Linked DNA regions of Azospirillum brasilense. The protein of the gene in region 1 binds, or shares a complex with, the protein of each later gene. Links are inferred from orthologs where the notes say so. Each region holds a gene or a part of one and is shown in the gene's direction. Other genes may lie near its edges.

Region 1 (11,034 bases):
TTCCAGCACCATGAACACCGCCTCGTCATGGGCGTTGGTGGTGCCGTGGCCGTAATCCAGGTCGGCCTCATTGAAGCGGCTGACGCCGTAGCGGATCAGGTCGCGGACGGTGCGCAGCTCGGTCGCCGCGTCGGCGGGGGTGAGGTCCAGGGCGGGCTTGGTCACTTACAGGATCTCCAGAACGCTTTCCGGCGGGCGGCCCACGCGGGCCTTGTCGCCCGTGACGACGATGGGCCGCTCGATGGCGGCGGGGTTGGCGGACAATGCGTCGATCAGGGCGTCGCCGTCGAGATCCTTGGCGATCCCGGCCTCCGCCGCCTCCTTGGCGCGCAGGATGTCGCGGGGACCCTTGCCCAGCTTGGCCAGGATGGCCTTCAGCTCCGCCGGGCCGGGCGGGGTCTTCAGATACTCCACGACGGTGGGCTCGACGCCCCTGGACCTCAGAAGCTCCAGCGTCTGGCGCGACTTGGTGCAGCGCGGGTTGTGGTAGATGGTGACGTCGCTCATCCCGGTGTTTCCCTCGCTCTTCCCAGCCATGGCTTTGTCGGTGGCAGCAATACACCCGCTCCGCGTGCGGCGCCAACCCGCCATGCGGAATGGCGGCGGCAGCGCAACATCCCTCGCGTGACAAGGCCGGCGCTTGGCATTACCTTGCGCGCTCGCATTATTGGCGGCCCGCCGCGTGCGGGGCCATTCATTTCGACGGATTCCGGCCGTGACGAAGCTCTCGCTCTCCAAGGACAAGATCAACATCCTGCTGCTCGAAGGCGTTCACGACAACGCCATCAACGAGTTGGCGCATGGCGGCTACGCCACCGTGGAGCGTCTGCCGCACGCGCTGGACGAATCGGAGCTGCTGGAGCGCATCGGGTCCGTCCACATGCTGGGCATCCGCTCGCGCACCCATCTGACCGCCAAGGTGCTGGAAGCCGCGACCCGCCTGTTCAGCGTCGGCTGCTTCTGCATCGGCACCAATCAGGTCGATCTGAAGGCCGCGCGCCGACTCGGCATCCCGGTCTTCAACGCGCCCTATTCGAACACCCGGTCGGTGGCGGAGCTGGTGATCGGCGAGATCATCATGCTGATGCGCGGCATCTTCTCGAAGTCGAACCTCGTGCATGGCGGCGGCTGGATGAAGTCGGCCAAGGACAGCTACGAGATCCGCGGCAAGACGCTGGGCATCGTCGGCTACGGCCACATCGGCACCCAGGTGTCGATCATGGCCGAATCGATGGGCATGAAGGTCCGCTACTACGACGTCGTGAACAAGCTGGCGCTCGGCAACGCCCAGCCCTGCCACTCGCTGGAGGAACTGCTGGCGGTCTCCGACGTGGTGACCCTGCACGTTCCCGACACGCCGCAGACCCGCGACATGATCGGCGAGGCGCAGATCCGCGCCATGAAGAAGGGCGCCCACCTGATCAACGCCGCCCGCGGCAAGGTCGTGATGATCGAGGCGCTGGCCGCCGCCCTGAGGGACAAGCATCTGCTGGGTGCCGCCATCGACGTGTTCCCGAAGGAGCCGGGAGGCGACAAGGAGGTGTTCGAGAGCGCGCTGCGCGGGCTCGACAACGTCATCCTGACCCCGCACATCGGCGGCTCGACGATGGAGGCGCAGGCCAACATCGGCACCGAGGTGTCGCAGAAGCTGATCGAGTATTCGGACAACGGCTCGACCATGGGCGCCGTGAACTTCCCGCAGGTCGGCCTGCCGGTGGTCCACGCCGGCTCCACCCGCTTCCTGCACGTCCACGAGAACCGTCCGGGCGTGCTGCGCAAGATCAACGAGGTGTTCTCGGGCCGCAACCTGAACATCGCCGCGCAGTATCTCCAGACCGACCCGGAGCTGGGCTACGTCGTGGTGGATGTCGACGGCGACGTGGACGAGAACGAGGTGGCGAGCGACCTGCGCGCCATCGAGGGCACGCTGAAGGCCCGCTTCCTCTATCCGGGCAAGCGCTGAGGTCGGGCGACGCGGCCCTTGCCGTCGGCTGGGGCCGCACCGACATAGGCGGAATGACCCTCTGCCCCTTTCGACCGCGTCTGCGCGCCGGCCTCCTGACGCTCCTGTGCCTGGGTGGGGGAGGGCTTTGCTTCACGGTGCCCGCGGCCGCGCAAACCGCGGTCGCCCAGAACGGGATCGCCGCCTGTCCGGACTTCGCGCCGGCCCGCGTGATCCTCGATCTGCAGATCGCCCCGCTGCGCACCGACTACAGCCAGTCGATCCGCCAACTGGCCCAGAAACCGGGGCGGCGGCCCGTCGCGGGGCGGACCGCCAATTCCCACACGCTGGGGCTGGCGGCGATCCAATACAATCAGCAATGGCAGGCCGGCGTCATGACGGCGTCGCTGGGGCAGGGCCGCTATTGCGGCGCGGCGCAGACCCTGACCGTCACCTTCGGCTACGACGAGCGGACCGTCTACGTCGCCCGCGAGCTGCCGCAGGGCAGTTGCATCCATGGCGAGGTGCTGGCCCACGAGATGCGGCACGTCACGGTGGATGAGCAGCTTCTGCGCGAGTATGTGCCGGTCCTGAAGCGCCGGCTGGAGGATGTGGTCGGCCGTGCCCGCCCGGTCCAGGGCCGCTCCGAGCGGCAGGTCATGGCGGCGATCGAGCAACCGATCAAGGCGGCGATGCGCCAGCTGATGGAGGAATTCGGGCGCGAGCGCAACGCGCGCCAAGCCCGCATCGACACCCCGGCCGAATACGAGCGCATCAGCCAATCCTGCAACGGCGAGATCAACCGCTACCTCGGGCGCGTCTGACCCATTGGCGGCTGCGTCACCGCCGGCGCCCGCGCCCGGAGGCGTGGCGGTCGATGAATTCCGGCGGCTTGCGGGACACCCAGCGCAGGAAGGCGGCGATGTCCGGGTGGGCGCGCAGGCTGGCGATGGTGTGGTAGTGGTCGCGCAACTCCGCCTCGCTCAGCACCGCGTGGATCTTGGCGTGGCAGATGCGGTGCATGGTCACGGTGTCCCGTCCGCCGTAGGTGCGCGGGATCAGATGATGCTCGTTCAGGCTGGGGCCGGGCACCATCGGGCGGCCGCAGAGTGGGCAAGGCGGATGGAACGAGGGCGGATGCGGCATGGCGTCCGTTCGGGTGGCGGCCGTCAGGCGGAGGGCGCCGCGGGCAGAGCGGCGCGGATGCGCGCGACCAGCTCGTTGGCCTGATAGGGCTTCTGCAGGATGGGCAGCCCGTCCAGGGCCGAGGCGCGTTGGATCTCCGCGTAGCCGGTGACCATCAGGACCGGCAGGCCGGGGCGCCGGGCGCGCAGCTCCCGCACCAGCTCCAGCCCCGTCATGCCGGGCATCGCGTAATCGGTCAGCACGAGGTCCACCTCCGGATCGCGGGCGAAGGCGTCCAGCGCGTCGGGGCCGCTCGACGCCTCCATGATGCGGAAACCGGACTGCTCCAGAACCGTTGCGGTCGCCATCCGGACCAAAGCCTCGTCCTCCACCAGCAGGATGGTGGCGGGGCGGGGCGGGGACTGGACGGCGGCGGGAAGCGCGGCGTCCTGGCCCGCGTCCTCCTCGGCGTCGGCTCGCGGCAGATAGAGCGTTACCGTCGTGCCGCTGCCCAGCCGGGTCGTCAGCACCACCGTCCCGCCGGATTGCGCGGCCAGCCCGTGCACCATCGACAGGCCCAGGCCGGTGCCGTGCCCGACCCCCTTCGTCGTGAAGAAGGGTTCGAAGGCGCGGGCCGCCGTTTCCTCGCTCATCCCGCTGCCGGTGTCGGCGACGGCGATGGACACGCAGTCCCCGGCGGCGAGATCGAGCGGCCGTCCCTCCATGTCGTCCGGGCAATTGCCGGTGCGGATGGTCAGGGTGCCGCCCGCGGTCATGGCATCCCGCGCGTTGATGGCGAGGTTGAGGATGGCCATTTCGAGCTGGTTCGGATCGACCCGCGCCGGCCACAGGCTGGGGTCGGTCTCGGTGACGATGCGGGTGGTACCGCCCAGAGTGCGCTCCAGCAGCCCGCCCATGCCGGTGACCAGGGCGCCGACGTCCACCGTCTTTGGCTCCAGCCGCTGCCGGCGGGAGAAGGCCAGGAGGTGCTGGGTCAGGGTGGCGCCGCGCTCCACCGCCTTCTCCGCCATGTCCAGGGCCTGGGGATGGGAGGACCCACCGCCTTCGCCGGCGGTGCGCAGCAGGTAGAGGGAGGTCCCGATGGCCTGGAGCAGGTTGTTGAAGTCATGGGCGATGCCGCCGGTGAGCTGGCCGATCGCCTCCATCTTGCGGGCCTGGTGCAGCGTCTCCTCGATCTCGCGCAGGGCTTGGCCGGTGCGCTCCCGCTCCTCGACGTCACGGCCGACGTGATAGGCGCCGATGCGCCGACCGCTGGAGTCCAGGATGGTGCCGAAGGCCATCTCGTAGCGTTTGCGCTGCACCGTGGGGTCGCCCAGCTCCTCCACGATGGTGAAGCGCTCCCCGCCGAGCGCGCGGCTCCACAACGACTCCATGGTGATCTGTGCGGTGGGCAGATGATCCATCATCTCCAGCAGGCGCTGGCCGATGGCCGGACGGTGGCCGTACAGAGCCTCGACCTCCCGCTGGTAGGCGCCGTTGAAGAGGATGTAGCGGCACTCCTGGTCCACCGCGACGATCAGGTCGGTGGAGCTTTCGATGATCGCGGCGAACAGGCGGCGGTCGGAGGCGTGGCGGTCCACCAGCTCGCCCAGCTGCATCTCATGGGCGCGCCGCCGCTCCGTCACGTCCTCCAGGATGCCGACGGCGCGGGTGGTGCCGTCCGGGTCGGTCAGGCAGGACCCGCGCATGGCCAGCCAGCGCACCTGACCGTCGGGCGACCCGACGGGGAACTCCGCTTCCAGCTCGCCCTTCGACGGGTCGTCGCGGAAGAGGGCGGCGCGGATGGCGTTGCGGTGGTCCGCCGCGACGTTGCGGATCCAGGATTCGACAGAAGCACCGTCGAGCACCGGAACGCCCAGCAGGGCCGCGGTGTGGTCCGACCCGTGGAAGCGGCGGCTGCGCGTGTCGAAACGCCAGACCCCCAGCCCGACGACCTCCATCACCAGCCGCTGCTGCGCCTCGCTGTCGCGCAGGCGGCGGGCCGCCCGGTTCAGCGCGCCGGCCACCGCGTTGACCTCGCGGATCGGCGTGGGCGCGGTCATCACCGGCGAAGCATGCGGGCCGTCGCGCCCCAGCGCCAGGGCGGAACCGGCGAGCGCCGCGACCGGATCGGCGATGCGCCGCCCGACCACCAGCGCCATCGCCAGACTGACCAGCAGCAGGATGCCGCCGCCGCACAACACCAGCGCGACCGAGCGGCGCATGGGCTCGGCGATCAGCGTCTGCGGCACACCGACGGCGACGGTCCAGCCCGACAGCTCCGATCGGGCAAAGGCGTTGAACAGCGGCGTGCCGTCCCGCGCCACGGCGGTGAAGGTCCCGGAACTCGCCGAGGCGGTCCGGCGGAACACCTCCGCTGAAATCGGCGTGCCGGTGAAGGTGTCGGAGGCCGCGGTCCGGGTGATGACGACTCCTTGCCGGTCCCATAGGGCGGCGATCCATCCCTCCGGCAGGCTCTGCTGGCGCAGCACCTCGATGAACATCTCGGTCGGGATGCTCATGGCAAGCACATGCTCCGAGGGTCCGTTCCGCGTGATCGGCAACGCGACGGCGACCAGGGGACGTTGGGCGACAACGCCCATGAAGATCTCGGAAATCTGGGTCTGACCGCTGTCCGCCGTCCGCCGGACGAGGCCCGTCACCGCGGTGCGGGGAAGCGGCTCCCCGAACGGGCGGCGCGTGTTGATCAACTGCTGGCCTTGGGCGTTGCTCAGCACGATGTGGACGCCCTCGCGCCGGGAGCCCTTGTGCTGGAGCACCTCGATCGCCTGCCGGTGGAAGGCTGCGAGATCGCCCTTCGCCAAGTGGGGGGAGGTGGTGAGAACCTGGAGCGCCGTCTCCATCGCCATGAGTTCCCGGTCGATGGCGACGGCCAGCGTCCGGGCCAGATCCTGGCCGGACCGCTCGATCGCGGCGCTCTGCGTCTCGGCCATGCGGAAGACCGTCCAGCCGGCGAAGCCCAGCATCGGCAGCAGCGCCGCCATGACCAGCAGCACCAGTCCCGTGCGAAGCGACAGTCCGCCGGCATGGGGCCGGTCGTCGCCCGCCACGCCATCGTTCACAGCGGGTGCGTTGTCATCCTGAGCGTGCAGAGGCAAGGGATGTCATGCTCCGGTATGCATGGCGAGGGACGCGTCCGTAACCATCGCAGAGTCCGGCAGCAAAGGACACACCTTTGACGGAGCAGGGTTTTTATCGAAGGGGGTAAAAACTCAGCCAACCCATTCGATCGAATGAGGTCGGCGGAAGCGGAAAAGCGAAGGGCGCGTAGCCCCCGTGTTTGTGAAAAGAAAAAGGAGCCGCAAGCGGCTCCCTTCTCGTCTTCGGTCGGTGCGTCCGCCGGGCGTCAGGCCGGCTGCTTGCCGTCCATCAGCGCCACGAAGCGGTCGAAGAGATAGTGGCTGTCCTGCGGGCCGGGCGAGGCCTCCGGGTGGTACTGCACCGAGAAGACCGGCTTGTTCTTCAACCGGATGCCCTCGTTGGTGCCGTCGAACAGGCTGACATGGGTCACCTCGGCGTCGGCGGGCAGGGTCTCCTCCATCACCACGAAGCCGTGGTTCTGGCTGGTGATCTCCACCCGGCCGGAGGCCAGGTCCTTCACCGGATGGTTGGCGCCGCGGTGGCCCAGCGGCATCTTCTTCGTCTTGGCGCCGAGCGCCAGCGAGAGCATCTGGTGGCCCAGGCAGATGCCGAACATCGGCAGGCCGGTGTCCAGCAGGCCCTTGATCGTCGGCACGGCGTATTCGCCGGTGGCCGCGGGGTCGCCGGGGCCGTTCGACAGGAAGACGCCGTCCGGCTTGTGGCGCATCACCTCTTCCACCGTGGCGGTGCCCGGAACCACGGTGACCTTGCAGCCGGCCGCGGCGAGGCAGCGCAGGATGTTGCGCTTGGCGCCGAAATCGATCGCCACGACGTGGAAGCGCGGGCTCTCCTGCGTGGCGTAGCCGGCGCCGAGCGTCCAGGCGCCCTCATCCCAGCCGTAGGTCTGGCGGCAGGAGACGTCCTTGGCGAGGTCCATGCCCTCCAGCCCCGGCCAGCCCTTGGCCTTGGCGACCAGCGCGTCGAGGTCGAACTTGCCGTCCGGCGCGTGGGCGACGACGCCGTTCGGGGCGCCCAGGTCGCGGATGCGCCGGGTCAGGCGGCGGGTGTCCACCCCGGCCAGACCGACCAGCCCGTAGCTCTTCAGCCAGTCGTCGAGATGGCGGGTGGCGCGCCAGTTCGACGGATCGGTGACGTCGGCGCGCAGGATCAGGCCGCGCGCGGCGGGGGTCACCGTCTCGATGTCTTCCGGGTTGGCGCCGGTGTTGCCGATGTGCGGAAAGGTGAAGGTGATGATCTGCCCGGCGTAGCTGGGGTCGGTCAGGATTTCCTGATAGCCGGTCATCGAGGTGTTGAAGCACACCTCGCCCACCGAATCCCCCACCGCACCGATGCCTCGGCCCTTGAAGACGGTGCCGTCGGCCAGAACCAGGACACCGGTGTAAGCGCCGGCATCGCCCGCCGGGAGAGTCGATTGAGCCATCCTTCAGACCTTATCAAGAGCCGCCGCGGGCCACATATTCCTGCCTTGCGGAGCGTCGGCGCCGCGTCCCGCCCCGCTGGGCGCACGCGTCGTCGTCGGTCCGCGCCCCGCCATCCCGGTTCCTTGCGGTTCGGGTGTCTGAGCCTGGATCGATTAGTCGGGACGGGTGAGCCGGTCAACCGTATATGACGATTGGTACCCCGATTTCCAGCGGCGCGTTTGCATAATCGCCGTGCTTCTCCGGTGGGGCTTGGCCTTTGGAGGGGCTGTGGAATGCGCTGGCGGGGGGTGGAAATCGGCCCTTCGGAATTGACGTGGCAATCCGGCGCAAATTTAGGAATATTGCCGGTTCGCGTCGCGTCTTCCGCGCCATCCCACGGATGGAGACGGTGCGGACGCTGCCGAGCGGCCGTTATCGTTTCGACCTGTTGAACACACCTGACGAACACGAAGGACACACGCAATGCTGCGCACGCGCCTGAACGAGGCTTTGAAGCAGGCGATGCTCGCCAAGAACCAGCGCGCCGTCTCGACCGTGCGCCTGATCCTGGCCGCGCTGAAGGACCGGGACATCGCGGCGCGTTCGCGCGGCGTCACCGACGGCATCGACGAGGCCGAGATCCTCTCCATGCTGCAGACGATGATCAAGCAGCGCGGCGAGTCGATCAAGCTGTACGAGCAGGGCGGCCGCCTGGAGCTGGCCGAGCAGGAGCGCGAGGAGATCACCATCATCGAGGGCTTCCTGCCCAAGCAGATGTCGGAGGAGGAGGTGGCCGCCGCCGTGAAGACGGTGGTGGACGAGATCGGCGCCACCTGCATCAAGGACATGGGCAAGGTGATGGCGGAGCTGAAGACCCGCTACGCCGGCCAGATGGACTTCGCCAAGGTCAGCGGCACCGTGAAGCAGCAGCTGTCGGCCTGCTGACGGTGCGGTTTCCGATCTAGCACGGGTTCCGCCCGCCCATGGCCTTCCCGCCCCAATTCCTGGAAGAGCTGCGCACCCGTCTCGCTTTGTCGGACGTGGTGGGCAAGCGCCTGCGCCTGATCCGCGCCGGCCGCGAGTACAAGGCGCCGTGCCCCTTCCACAACGAGAAGTCGCCCTCCTTCTACGTCAACGACCAGAAGGGCTTCTTCCATTGCTTCGGCTGCGGGGCGCACGGCGACATCATCGGCTTCGTCATGCGCCACGACAACCTCGCCTTCCCGGAGGCGGTGGAAGCGCTGGCCGGCGAGGCGGGGCTGCCGGTCCCCCGCGCCACCGAGGAGGACAAGCAGCGCTACGAGCGGCGCAAGACGCTGCACGATCTGGTGGAGCAGGCCGCCCGCTGGTTCGAGCAGCAGCTCCACGCCCCCGCAGGCCGCGCCGGACTGGAGTATTTCCAGCGCCGCGGGCTGGACACCGATGGCATGGCGCGCTTCCGCCTGGGCTTCGCCCCCGGCGATTCCGGCGCGCTGCGCAGCCAGCTTCTGAAGCAGGGCTTCTCGGAAGAGGACATGGTGACCGCCGGCCTGCTGAAGCGGCCGGACGACGGGCGCACGCCCTACAGCTTCTTCCGCAACCGGGTGATCTTCCCGGTGACCGACCGGCGCGGCCGGGTGGTCGCCTTCGGCGGGCGCATCCTGGAGGGCGACGGCCCGAAATACGTCAACACCGCCGACACGCCGCTGTTCCACAAGGGAACGCTGTTGTACGGCCTGTCGCGGGCGCGGCAGGCGGCGGCGGACGGCAAGCCGGTGATCGTCGCCGAAGGCTACATGGACGTCATCGCGCTGGTCCGCGCCGGCTTCGAGGGCGCGGTGGCGCCGCTCGGCACTGCCCTGACCGAGACGCAGGTCCAGGAGCTGTGGAAGCTGATCCCCGACGCGGAGAAGGTGCCCTTCCTCTGCTTCGACGGCGACAACGCCGGGCGCCGGGCGGCGTGGCGGGCGGTGGAGCGCATCCTGCCGCACCTCGCCCCCGGCCATTCCGCCCGCGTCGCCTTCCTGCCGGAAGGGGAGGACCCCGACAGCCTGATCCGCCTGCACGGCCCCCGCGCCATGCAGGAGGTGCTGGGCGAGGCCATCCCGCTGTCCGAGGCGGTCTGGCGCATGGAGACCGAAGGCAAGCCCACCGACACCCCCGAATCGAAGGCGGCGGTGAAGGCCGCCTTGGACGCGCGGGTCGGGCAGATCGCCGACCGCGACGTGCAGGTCTTCTACCGCACAGAGATGCGCCGCCGCGTCGACGAGGCCTTCGCCCCGCCGCCGCGCCAGCGCAACGAGCGCGGTCCCTGGGTTCCCAATGGGCAATGGCAGGGCGGGGGGCGCTTCGGCCAGCCGGCGCGCCGGCACACGCCGGGCCTGCCCGGTCTGCGCACGGCGCCACCGCCCGGCCACCGCCGCCGCAACCCCGGCAATCTGGCCGCCGCGCGGGAGCGCGTTCTGCTGGCGGTGATCATCAATCACCCCGACCTGTTCGACGAGTTGGGCGAATCGCTGGGCATGTTGCCGTTTCCCGACCGGGAACTGGAGGAATTGCGCCAAGCGGTCATCGGATTGCTTGCTGAACGGCGGGAAAACGACTCGGGACTTGACGCCGCATCGCTTTGTCGCCACTTGTCTTCCGCCGGCTATGATACCATTGTCCGCTCTCTGCTCAGCGAGTCGACCTATGTCCATGCCGGCTTTGCACGCCCGGACGCGTCCTCCCTGGACGCGAAACGGGGGTGGTGGCCGACATGGCATCACCTGCACCACAGGCAGGTGATGGCCGATTTGAGAGAAGCGGAGGCGGCTTTGGCCCGTGACAACAGCGAGGCGAACTTCGCGCGGGTCGTGGCCCTTCAACAGGAGGTCATCAGGTCCGGAATGGGTATGACGGATGACGAGGATCTCGACGATGCCTAGCGGCCAGCGCCGCCGGGCGTGGTGCGGAAGGGAAGGGCCGGAGGGAATGAGACCCGGAGGGGTCTGTCCGGACAAGCTCCGGAACGGTTCACAACCGGTTTAAGCAGGTGCGGATCGACAGCGGGGGGCCGCTGCGGTGCGCGCTATGGGTTTTTCTTATGGGGTAATGCGGGGGCATCGATCGCATGGCCACGAAAGCTGCGAACAGCGTTGAAGTTTCCGAAGCCCGGGACGAGGCCGGCGACGGCCCGCTCATGGACGGCATGGGTCTCGCCGTCAAGAAGATGATCGCCCGCGGCAAGGAGCGTGGCTACGTCACCTATGACGAGCTGAACGCTGCCCTGCCGCAGGATACGTCGTCTTCCGAGCAGATCGAAGACACGATGGCCATGCTCTCCGAGATGGGCATCAACATCGTCGAATCGGAAGAGCAGGATTCGGAAGGCAACGCCAACGCCGACGGCGAGGGCGAAGGCCGGTCCGCCGGCAATCTGGACGATGACGACATCGGCCGCACCGACGACCCCGTGCGCATGTA
Region 2 (11,070 bases), 480 kb from region 1 along the record:
TGTTTCCGCTTGTCGGGATAGGGCTTTTGTGCATACTGCGCCGCTTCATAACTCCTTGCCGGTGGCCCGCGTGCCGTCGGCTAGGCCCGGGCGGCTGATCCTGTCCATAGGGGATGGGGCGCAGCGCCGGACCATGAACAGCCATGGGGAGTACAATGGCTCTTTACGAGTGCGTGCTGATCGCGCGCCAGGACATCTCGGCCGCCCAGGCCGAGCAGCTCGGCGAGCAGTTCGCCCAGATCATTCGCGACAACGGCGGCCAGGTCGCCAAGACCGAATACTGGGGTCTGAAGACGCTCACCTACAAGATCAAGAAGAACCGCAAGGGTCACTACACCCTGTTCAACCTTGACGCCCCCGCCGCCGCCGTCCTCGAGATGGAGCGCAACATGGGCATCAACGAGGACGTGCTGCGCTTCATGACCGTCCGCGTCGATGCGCTGGACGCCAACCCGTCGGTGATGATGCAGAGCCGCGGCGAGCGTGGTGACCGCGGCGATCGCGGCGACCGCGGCCCGCGCCGCTTCGAGGATCGTGGCCCGCGCCCGCCGCGCCGCCAGGAGCCCACCGTTGCCGAAGGGGAGAACGCCTAAATGTCCGACAAGCAGACCTCGGGCGCTCCGGCCCGCACCGGTGGCGGTCCCCGCCGTCCGTTCTTCCGCCGCCGCAAGACCTGCCCGTTCTCGGGCGCGAACGCCCCGGCGATCGACTACAAGGACGTCAAGCTCCTGTCCCGCTTCATCTCCGAGCGTGGCAAGATCGTGCCGAGCCGCATCACCGCGGTTTCCGCGAAGAAGCAGCGCGAACTCGCCCGCGCCATCAAGCGCGCCCGTTTCCTGGCCCTGCTTCCCTACGTGGTGAAGTAAGGATCAAAACGGACAACAGGCAAAGGTAATCCCATGGCCTCGCCCCTGGCCGCCCCTCTGGCGGCTGCCATCGGTGTCGGCGTGGTCAGCGCTTTCTTCTATCTCGCCGTCCTGTTCGGCGGGTTCGGGGCGCTGATCCTGGGCTATCTGGCGCCGCTGCCGCTGTTCCTCGCGGGACTGTGGCTCGGCTCCACCGCCTCCCTACTCGCCGGTGCGGCGGGGACGGTGGCGGTCCTGGCGGTGTCGTCCAGCGTCCTGGTGTCTCTCGCCTATCTGGTGACCGCGGCTGTCCCGGTCATCCTGGTGGTGCGGCAGGCGCTGCTGGCGCGGGCGGCTCCCGACGGGGGTGTGGAATGGTATCCTCCGGGCCGGCTCCTGATGGCGCTGACCGGAATGGGACTGGCGGGCCTTCTGGGCGCCGCGGTTCTGACGCTCGATCAGCCCGGCGGGCTGGAGGGCGCGGTGCGGGAAACGCTGGGCCGCATGGCGGACCAGATGTTCTCCGCGCAGGGCCATCAGGCCCCGGACCCGCAGGACATCTGGATGGCCGAGGTGTTGCCGGGCTTCGCGGTGATCTCATGGCTCGTCATGACGATCGTCAACGGAGCCCTGGCGCAGGGCGTGCTGATGCGGTTCGGCCGCAACAAGCGCCCCGCCATGCGGCTGGACGACCTGGAACTGCCCCGGTGGCTCGCCACCGCGTTCCTGCTGGCCATGGTGACGGCCTCGCTGGCGTCGGACCCGGTCGGGTTCCTCGCGGTCAACGCCGCGCTGATCCTGGCCTTGCCATTCGCCTTTGCCGGGCTTTCGGTGGTGCATGTGTTCGCCCGAAGCCGGTCGGCCAAGCTGCCGATCCTCATCGGGTTCTACATGTTCCTGTTTCTTTTCGGTTGGCCGATCGTGCTGATGGTCGGTCTTGGCATGATCGAGCAATGGATTGGGCTGCGTCGCCGTCTCCGGCCCGCCGGCCCCGATCAGGAGGACGAGTGATGGAAGTTATTCTGCTGGAGCGGGTCGAGAAGCTCGGCCAGATGGGCCAGGTCGTGAAGGTGCGTCCCGGCTTCGCCCGCAACTATCTGCTGCCGCAGAAGAAGGCCATGCGCGCCACCAAGGCGAACATGGCGTTCTTCGAGAAGCAGAAGGCCCACCTGGAGGCCGTCAACCTGGAGCGCCGCAAGGACGCCGAGCAGGTTGCCGCCAAGATGAACGACGTGACGGTCGTCGTGATCCGTCAGGCCGGCGAGACCGGCGTGCTGTACGGTTCGGTGACGCCGCGCGACGTCGCGGACGCCCTTGACGCCGCCGGCTACAAGGTCGACCGCAAGCAGGTGTCGATCGAGACCCCGATCAAGACGCTGGGCCTGTTCAAGCTGCGCGTCGTCCTGCACCCCGAGGTGAGCGTCTCCGTCACGGTGAACGTCGCCCGCTCGCAGGAAGAGGCCGAGCTGCAGCTGTCCCGTGGTGGCATGGTCACCGCGGCCGACCTGCGCGACGACGAGGACGAGATCGAGGAGGCCCCCGAGGCCGCCGAGGCCGAGGTTTCCGAGGAGGGCTGACCGCCCGCTCAACGAGACCAGTCCGCTCGTCCGGAAGCCGCCCGCCCCCGAAAGGGGCGAGGCGGCTTTTCCGCTTTTGGCGCCCCCAGTCATCCGCCCTCCCCCATCCGGATGCGCCGGACGCCCCGCCCCCTGCCTCGTCCGGCGGGTTGCCTCTCCCCGCTCCGAACTCCGACTCTCGTTCCTGGTGATTCGCTCGCGGCGAACGTCCAGACCGAGTCGTGTTCGACGGATGGGGAGATGCGCGATGCTGCTTGCCGGCCTGCTCAGCCCGGCCCTGACCGCCGGCGCCCTGGACATCGTCGGCGCCGATGGGCGGAGGCACCGGGTGGGGGTCGGCATCCCGTCCCTCACCCTGCGTCTGCACGACAAGGCGCTGCACCGCGACCTCGTGATGAATCCGCGGCTGCGATTCGGGGAGGCCTACATGGACGGCCGCCTGACCATTGAAGGCGGCTCCGTCTATGATTTCCTGGCGCTGCTGAGCGCGGGGACGGACAATGTCCAGGGCGTTCTGGGCAACCTGAGGGAAGCCCTCTCCCCCGCGCTGCGGCTCATCCAGCAGAGCAATCCCTTGCGGCGGTCGCGGCGCAACGTGGCCCATCACTACGACCTGTCACGGTCCTTCTTCGAGCTGTTCCTCGACCGCGACCTGCAATATTCCTGCGCCTACTTCCCCACCCCGGACACCGGGCTGGACGAGGCCCAGGACGCCAAGAAGCGGCACATCGCGGCGAAGCTGCTGCTTCAGCCGGGCATGCGCGTCCTGGACATCGGCTGCGGCTGGGGCGGCATGGCGCTCTATCTCGCCCGCATGACCGGCGCCCAGGTCACCGGAATCACCCTGTCCCGCGAACAGCTCGCGGTGGCGCGGGAGCGGGCGGCCCATGCCGGGCTGGCCGGTCAGGTCCGCTTCGAACTGCGCGACTACCGGCAAATGGAAGGGCGCTTCGACCGCATCGTCTCGGTCGGCATGTTCGAGCATGTCGGCGCGCCCCATTACCCGGCCTTCTTCGCCAAACTGCGCGACCTGCTGGCCGAGGACGGGGTGGCGTTGCTTCACTCCATCGGCCGGTCGGACGGGCCGGGTTCCACCAACCCTTGGTTCCGCAAGTACATCTTTCCCGGCGGCTATTCGCCCGCCCTGTCGGAGGTGATCCCGGCGGTGGAGAAGGCCGGGCTGTGGAACACCGACATCGAGATCCTGCGCCTCCATTACGCCGAGACGCTGCGCCACTGGCGGGAGCGCTTCGCGGCCCGGCGGGAGGAGGCCCGCGCAATGTACGACGAGCGCTTCTGCAGGATGTGGGAATTCTATCTGGCGGGGGCCGAAATCAGCTTCCGCTACCAGGGGCACATGGTTTTCCAGATGCAGCTGGCGCGCTCGCTGGGCGCCGTTCCGCTCGTCCGCGACTACATGCAGCGCACCGAAACGGCCTTGGCCGAGGCCGTGCCGCCGCCCTTGCGGACGGGGCGGAACGTCGGCGCGAACAACGTGTGACCAGAGGTGCCCGCGCCGCATCGACCCACAGCTTTGGCGAGTCATGAAGACATTGATACAATGCCCTGTTTCCGACTTACCCCCAGCTTTAACCGGCTGTGGGCAAAAGTTACTCACAGGAATGTGGGTAGATTTACCCCGATCGCACAGCTTTGCGCCCCGCCCTTTGCTAAAGTGCCGTCATGGATGACAAGACCACCCAGCTTTTCGAGCCGCGCCCCCTCGACGGCGGGCTGTCCCGTGCCGGTGCCGCGAAGCCGACGGCGGAATACCGCACGCCGCCGCACAACGAGGAGGCTGAACAGGCGCTCCTCGGCGCCATCCTGGTGAACAACAAGGCGTATGAGAAGGTCGGCGAGTTCCTGCGCGCCGAGCATTTCTACGACCCGGCGCACCAGCGCATCTTCTCGGCCATCGCCAAGATGGTGGAGCGCGGCCAGATCGCCAACCCGGTGACGCTGAAGGCCTATTTCGACAACGACGTCGAACTGGCCCCGGACGGTGGCGCCGGCTATCTGGCGCAGCTCGCCGCCAACGTGGTGACGGTGGTCAACGCCGGCGATTACGGCAAGACGATCCATGACCTGTTCCTGCGCCGGCAGCTGATCGAGGTCGGCACGGACATGGTGAACGAGGCGTATCAGCACGACCTCGACATCGACGCCATGGACCAGATCGAGACGGCGGAGAAGCAGCTCTTCGACCTCGCCTCGACCGGCGACGTGCGCGGCGGCTTCATCGCCTTCTCCGAGTCGCTGAAGGCAGCCATCGCCACCGCGGAGACGGCCTTCCGCCGGTCCAGCCACGTCACCGGCGTGACCACCGGCCTGCGCGACATGGACCGCAAGCTGGGCGGCCTGCACCCGTCGGACCTCATCATCCTGGCCGGGCGCCCCTCCATGGGCAAGACGGCGCTGGCCACCAACATCGCCTTCAACGCCGCCAAGGCGCACATGCGCACCAACGGCGGCGAGGGCGCGCCGGTCGGCTTCTTCTCGCTGGAAATGTCGGCGGAACAGCTCGCCACCCGTATCCTGGCCGGCGAGGCCGAGGTGTCGGGCGACAAGATCCGCCGCGGCGAGATCAAGGACAGCGACTTCCCGAAGTTCGTCGCGGCCAGCCAGGAGCTCAGCCGCGTCCCCTTCTTCGTGGACGACACGCCGGCCCTGACCATCGCCGCGGTGCGCACCCGCTGCCGCCGGCTGAAGCGCACGCACGGGCTGGGCATGGTGGTGGTCGACTATCTCCAGCTGCTGCGCGGCGGCTCGACCAAGGGCAACGAGAACCGCGTGCAGGAAATCTCGGAGATCACGCGCGGCCTGAAGGCCATCGCCAAGGAGCTGGAGGTGCCGGTGCTGGCCCTGTCCCAGCTCAGCCGCGCGGTGGAAATGCGCGAGGACAAACGGCCGCAGCTCGCCGACCTGCGCGAATCGGGCTCCATCGAGCAGGACGCCGACGTGGTGATGTTCGTTTACCGCGAACAGTACTATCTTGAGCGCGCCGAGCCGGCCCGCCGGCCGGAGGAGACGGAGGACAAGTACAACGACCGCTACGCCAACTGGCAGAAGCGCTACGCCGAGGTGCACAACACCGCGGAGGCGATCATCGCCAAACAGCGCCACGGCCCGATCGGCAGCGTCCGCATGTTCTTCGACGGACAGTTCACGAAATTCGGCGACCTCGACACGACCCATGACTTCGGCCCCACTGAGTAGTGATCCGCTGGCCCGCTCCGGCGCCGTCCTGACCATCGACCTCGGCGCCGTGGTCGCCAACTGGACGCAGCTCCGCGACCGGGTGGCCCCGGCGGAATGCGCCGCCGTGGTCAAGGCGAACGCCTATGGCCTGGGGGTGGAGCGCGTCGTTCCGGCGCTCGCCGCCGCCGGCTGCCGGACCTTCGTGGTCGCCCAGTTCGAGGAGGCGCTGGCCGTGCGCGCCGTGGCGCCGGCGGAGGCCCGCGTGCTGTCGCTGGGCGGCCTGCCCGCCGGCACCGCGCCGGACTTCACGGCCCGGCGCATCCTGCCGGTGCTGAACCATCTGGGCGACATCGCGGCGTGGCAGGCCCACGCCCGGGCGCAGGGAACGGCCCTGCCCGCCGTCGTCCACATTGACACCGGCATGAACCGACTCGGGCTCGGTCCGGACGAGCTGGACACGCTGGTCGGCGACCTCTCCCGGCTGGAGGGGGTGGACGTCCGGGTCTGGATGACCCACCTCGCCTGCGCCGACGAAGACTCGGTGATGAACAGCCAGCAGCTCGGGCGTTTCCGTTCGGCGATCGGGCGCCTGCCCGCGGCCGAGGCGAGTTTCGCCAATTCCTCCGGGATCTTCCACGGAACGGCCTTTCATTTCGACCTTGTGCGGCCCGGCTGCGCGCTCTACGGCGTCAATCCGACGCCCGCCGCGGCGAACCCGATGCGGGACACGATCCGGCTCGACGCCCGGCTGCTTCAGGTGCGCAACGTTGACAGCCCTATGACCGTTGGCTACGGTGCCACGCACCGCGTTGCGGCGAGAGGAAAAATCGCAACCATCGCAGTGGGTTATGCCGACGGATATCTGCGTTCGCTCAGCGGGCGCGGCCATGTCTTCGTCAATGGCGTGGCCGCTCCGGTGGTTGGGCGTGTTTCGATGGATCTGGTGACGGTGGATGTCAGCCACCTTCCCGACGAGGCGGTGACGCCCGGCGGGCTGGTGGAGCTGATCGGCCCGAACCGCCCGGTGGACACCGTGGCGAGCGAGGGCGGCACCATCGGTTACGAGATCCTGACCTCGCTGGGCGCGCGTTACCACAGGGTCTACCGCGACCCGCCGCCGCCTGAGGTCGCTTGATGGGTTTCCTTGCCGCCACCGGACGGGCCTTCCTGATCTTTCTGGAAGCCACCGGAAAGCTCGCCATGTTCACCGGCGCCGCCCTGTCGCACTGCGTGCGCCCGCCGTTCTACCCGCGGCAGATCCTGCGCCAGATGATCGACATCGGCTATTACTCGCTGCCGGTGGTCGGGCTGACCGCGCTGTTCACCGGCATGGTGCTGGCGCTGCAGAGCTATTCCGGCTTTTCCCGTTTCCAGGCGGAGGGCGCCATCGCCACGGTGGTCGCCCTGTCGGTGACGCGGGAACTGGGGCCGGTGCTGGGCGGCTTGATGGTCGCCGGGCGCATCGGCGCCGCCATGGCCGCCGAGATCGGCACCATGCGCGTGACCGAGCAGATCGACGCGCTGTCGACCCTGTCGACCAACCCCTTCAAGTATCTGGTGGCGCCGCGCCTGATCGCCGGGCTGGCCATGCTGCCGCTGCTGGTGCTGGTGGCGGACATCATCGGCGTGTTCGGCGGCTTCCTGGTCGGCGTCTACCGGCTGGACTTCAACCCGGCCTCCTACATCGGCCGGACCTGGGAGTTCCTGGAGCCGGTCGACGTGATCTCCGGCCTCGTCAAGGCGGCGGTGTTCGGGTTCATGGTCTCGCTGATGGGCTGCTACCACGGCTACCATTCGCGCGGCGGCGCCCAGGGTGTGGGTGCGGCGACGACCAACGCGGTGGTGTCGGCCTCCATCCTGATCCTGGTGTGGAACTACCTCATCACCGGCATCTTCTTCTCGACGAAGTGAGCGCAGAGCAATGAGCGAGTCCATGTCGCAGGTTCCCCCCGCTCATCCGCCGAAGATCGCGCTGAAGAACGTGCACAAGGCGTTCGGACCCAAGGTCGTGCTGAACGGCATCGACCTGGAGGTCGGGCGCGGCGAGTCGCTGGTGGTCATCGGCGGGTCGGGCACCGGCAAGTCGGTCATGCTGAAATGCATCCTCGGCCTGCTGTCGCCGGACAGCGGCTCCATCCGCGTCGACGGCGAGGAGACGACGAAGCTGCGCCCGCGCGAGCGCGAGAAGCTGCTGCACAAGTTCGGCATGCTGTTCCAGGGCGCCGCCCTGTTCGACAGCCTGAAGGTCTGGGAGAACGTCGCCTTCGGCCTGATCCAGGGCGAGCACATGCCGCGCGCCAAGGCCAAGGACATCGCCATCGCCAAGATGGGCGCGGTCGGCCTCGGTCCGGAGGTGGGCGAGCTGTTCCCGTCGGAGCTGTCGGGCGGCATGCAGAAGCGCGTCGGCCTCGCCCGCGCCATCGCCGACGAGCCGGAGATCATCTTCTTCGACGAGCCGACGACCGGTCTCGACCCGATCATGGCCGACGTGATCAACGAGCTGATCGTGAAGTGCGTGAAGGATCTCGGCGCCACCGCCGTGACCATCACCCACGACATGGCCTCGGCTCGCAAGATCGCCGATCGCGTGGCGATGATCTACCAGGGCCGGATCATCTGGACTGGCCACGCCAACGACATCGACCATTCCGGCAACCCCTATGTGGACCAGTTCGTCCATGGCCGGGGCGAAGGGCCGATCAAGATGCAGGTGCGGGCGCTGTAAAACGCCGCATCCCCGGTTCGTGCAAAATTAACCTGCCGCCCGGTAGGGTCGGCCACAAAGAACGCCGGCCGCCATTGGCCGGTATCCCATCGGAGAGACGAGCATGGCGGACATCACCACGAACGGACTGGCCTTCGCGAGCTTCATGCTGAGCGCCAAGATTCTGGAGACGCTCCAGGCCAAGGGGCTGCTGACCAACGAAGAAACGGTGCAGACCATCAAGAACGCCCACGAGCAGCTCCTCAAGAACGACAACCAGCTGTCGCTCGAAGCCGCCGACGCGCTCGCCCATTTCTTCGCCGGCCCGACCGACGGGAAGTGACGCTCAGGGCGCCGGACGCGCCGCCGACCGCGCGAGGCTGTCGCGCAGTTCCGGCAGCAGGACGGCGCCCAGTATGGCGATGACCGGCAGCAGGGCGTAATCGCCCTCTGCCGCCGCGGCGATCAGCTCCGCGCGGGTCAGCAATTCCAACCGCATCTCCTCCAGGTCTCCGGAGTCCGCCTCGGCCACTTTCCGGGCGTTGCGGGCGTGGAACATGTGGCAGACGCAGCCGCGCTGGTTGCCCTGCACCACGTAGGAACCGAGCGCGGTCCAGTCTTCCGCGGCGTAGCCGGTTTCCTCCAGCAACTCCCGCTTCGCCGCGGCCAGCGGTTCCTCACCGGGGTCCAGCGCCCCGGCGGGGAAGGTCTGGCTGACGCGGCGCGGGCCGTGCTTGTAGGTGCGCAGCATCAGCACGCGCCCGGCCTCGTCCTCGACGAACATCAGCACGAAATCGGTCTGCTCGACCTGATAGAAATTCTCCACCCGCCGGCCCTCCGGCGTCTCGACGGTCTCGGCGTGCACCTTCAGGAAAGGTCCGGCGTCGAGCAGGGTCCGGCGCTCCAGGACCGTCCAGGGCTTCAGGTCTCCGCTCATGCCGCGACGGCCCCGGCGACGGTTCCATAGGGCGGCTGGGTGAAGCCCGCCGGGGACAGGGTGAAGATCTCGCAGCCCGTCTCGGTGATCCCGACCTGATGCTCGAACTGGGCGGACAGGGAGCGGTCGCGGGTGACGGTGGTCCAGCCGTCCGACAGGATCTTCACGTCCGGCTTGCCGGCGTTGAGCATCGGCTCGATGGTGAAGACCATGCCCGGAACCAGCAGAACCCCGGTGCCGCGCTTGCCGAAATGGTCGACATGGGGCGCGTCGTGGAACACCCGCCCGATGCCGTGCCCGCCGAAGTCGCGCACCACGCCGTAGCGGTGGGATTCGGCCAGGGTCTGGATGGCGTGGCCGATGTCGCCCAGATGGTTGCCCGGCTTGGCCTGCGCAATGCCGGCCATCATCGCCTTGTAGGTGATGTCGACCAGCTTGCGCGCCTTCACCCCGATCTTGTCGCCGACGAAGAACATGCGGCTGGTGTCGCCGTACCAGCCGTCCAGGATCACCGTCACATCAACGTTCACGATGTCGCCGTCGACCAGCGTCTTGTCGTCGGACGGAATGCCGTGATTCACCACATGGTTCGGCGAGATGCAGCTCGCCGCCGGATAGCCGTGATAGCCGAGGGTCGCGGGGATGGCGCCGTTGTCCCGCATGAAGGTTTCGATCAGCCGGTTCAGATGGCCCGTGCTGACCCCCGGCACCACCTGGGGCGTGATGTGGTCGAGCGTCGCCGCGGCCAGCCGCCCGGCCTTGCGGATCGCCTCGAACTCCTCCGGGCCGTGCAGCGGGATCTTCCGCGCGTCCTTGTCCGCCACCGTGTCACCTCACATCCGTTGTTCATCATGAATTCCGGGACAGAACCTATCACCGGAACGGCCGAGAAAAGCCCCAGCTTTTTATCACCTCTGCCATAGGATTTAGAACGTCAGCTTGCTATATGTGGGGCGCTGCCGCTCCAACCAATCGCTAGACCTTTGGCAAAGCCAACCACCCGCTATGTCTGTCAGGCTTGCGGCGCGTCCTTCCCGAAATGGGCGGGCCGCTGCGACGCCTGCGGCGAATGGAACACCCTCGTCGAGGAAGCCGCCCCGGAAGCCGCCCCCAAGGGATTGGGCGTGGCGCGCGGGCGCCGGCTGGACTTCGTGGGACTGGCCGGGTCCAGCGAGGCGCCGCCGCGCCGCATGACCCGCATCGAGGAATTCGACCGCGTCTGCGGCGGCGGCCTCGTCCCCGGATCGGCGATCCTGATCGGCGGCGATCCCGGCATCGGCAAATCGACCCTTCTCCTCCAGGCCATGGCCCGGCTGTCGCAGGAACACCGCTGCGCCTACGTCTCCGGCGAAGAGGCGGTGGATCAGGTGCGGCTGCGCGCCGTCCGCCTGGGCTGTGCCGCCGCGCCGGTCCAGCTCGCCTCGGCGACCAGCGTGCGCGACATCGTCGCCTCGCTCGACGGCACCGACGGGCCGGAGGTGGTCGTGATCGACTCGATCCAGACCATGTATGTGGACAATCTGGACAGCGCCCCCGGCACTGTCGCCCAGGTCCGGGCGAGCGCGCAGGAGCTGATCCGCGTCGCCAAGCGGCGCGGCTGCGTCCTGCTGCTGGTCGGCCACGTCACCAAGGAAGGCACCATCGCCGGCCCCCGCGTGCTGGAGCACATGGTGGACACGGTGCTCTATTTTGAAGGCGAGCGCGGCCACCAGTTCCGCATCCTGCGCGCGGTGAAGAACCGCTTCGGCGCGACGGACGAGATCGGCGTGTTCGAGATGACCGACGGCGGGCTGGGCGAGGTCGCCAACC

What was found.
Region 2: the proteins of dnaG (region 1) and D3869_RS00940 are in contact, whole or in part, in a crystal structure (PDB 2R6A), measured with the Geobacillus stearothermophilus proteins. The link is inferred for Azospirillum brasilense from one-to-one orthologs. Residues at the interface, in WP_049624496.1 of Geobacillus stearothermophilus: Lys456, Leu457, Leu458, Pro459, Ala460, Asn463, Ala464, Leu467, Leu535, Leu536, Ile537, Ala538, Gln544, Glu545, Asp548, Tyr549, His552; in WP_033016901.1 of Geobacillus stearothermophilus: Ser13, Glu15, Ala16, Gln18, Glu91, Leu92, Asp94, Ala95, Val96, Pro97, Thr98, Ala99, Ala100, Asn101, Tyr104, Tyr105, Ile108.

The regions. Positions count from the first base shown.
Region 1 is NZ_CP032345.1:667,824-678,857, reverse strand. The notes cover bases 8,093-11,034. They hold dnaG (DNA primase), read left to right. Parts: upstream 8,093-8,573; coding sequence 8,574-10,496; downstream 10,497-11,034. Other genes in these bases: rpoD (RNA polymerase sigma factor RpoD), read left to right, coding at 10,682-11,034; D3869_RS03330 (GatB/YqeY domain-containing protein), read left to right, coding at 8,093-8,535. In the rest of the region: prmB (50S ribosomal protein L3 N(5)-glutamine methyltransferase), read right to left, coding at 1-165; arsC (arsenate reductase (glutaredoxin)), read right to left, coding at 166-507; serA (phosphoglycerate dehydrogenase), read left to right, coding at 716-1,963; D3869_RS03350 (hypothetical protein), read left to right, coding at 2,101-2,766; D3869_RS03345 (HNH endonuclease), read right to left, coding at 2,783-3,088; D3869_RS03340 (response regulator), read right to left, coding at 3,112-6,186; carA (glutamine-hydrolyzing carbamoyl-phosphate synthase small subunit), read right to left, coding at 6,435-7,610; more of D3869_RS03330, read left to right, coding at 8,074-8,092. UniProt on the Escherichia coli protein: RNA polymerase that catalyzes the synthesis of short RNA molecules used as primers for DNA polymerase during DNA replication.
Region 2 is NZ_CP032345.1:182,020-193,089, forward strand. Bases 3,394-6,371 are described here. They hold D3869_RS00940 (replicative DNA helicase), read left to right. Parts: upstream 3,394-4,105; coding sequence 4,106-5,638; downstream 5,639-6,371. Other genes in these bases: D3869_RS00935 (SAM-dependent methyltransferase), read left to right, coding at 3,394-3,923; alr (alanine racemase), read left to right, coding at 5,616-6,371. Also shown: rpsF (30S ribosomal protein S6), read left to right, coding at 156-593; rpsR (30S ribosomal protein S18), read left to right, coding at 594-866; D3869_RS00925 (DUF2232 domain-containing protein), read left to right, coding at 900-1,856; rplI (50S ribosomal protein L9), read left to right, coding at 1,856-2,422; more of D3869_RS00935, read left to right, coding at 2,670-3,393; more of alr, read left to right, coding at 6,372-6,755; D3869_RS00950 (MlaE family ABC transporter permease), read left to right, coding at 6,755-7,531; D3869_RS00955 (ABC transporter ATP-binding protein), read left to right, coding at 7,554-8,345; D3869_RS00960 (hypothetical protein), read left to right, coding at 8,449-8,667; D3869_RS00965 (NUDIX hydrolase), read right to left, coding at 8,671-9,261; map (type I methionyl aminopeptidase), read right to left, coding at 9,258-10,085; DNA repair protein RadA, read left to right, coding at 10,245-11,070. UniProt on the Escherichia coli protein: The main replicative DNA helicase, it participates in initiation and elongation during chromosome replication. Travels ahead of the DNA replisome, separating dsDNA into templates for DNA synthesis.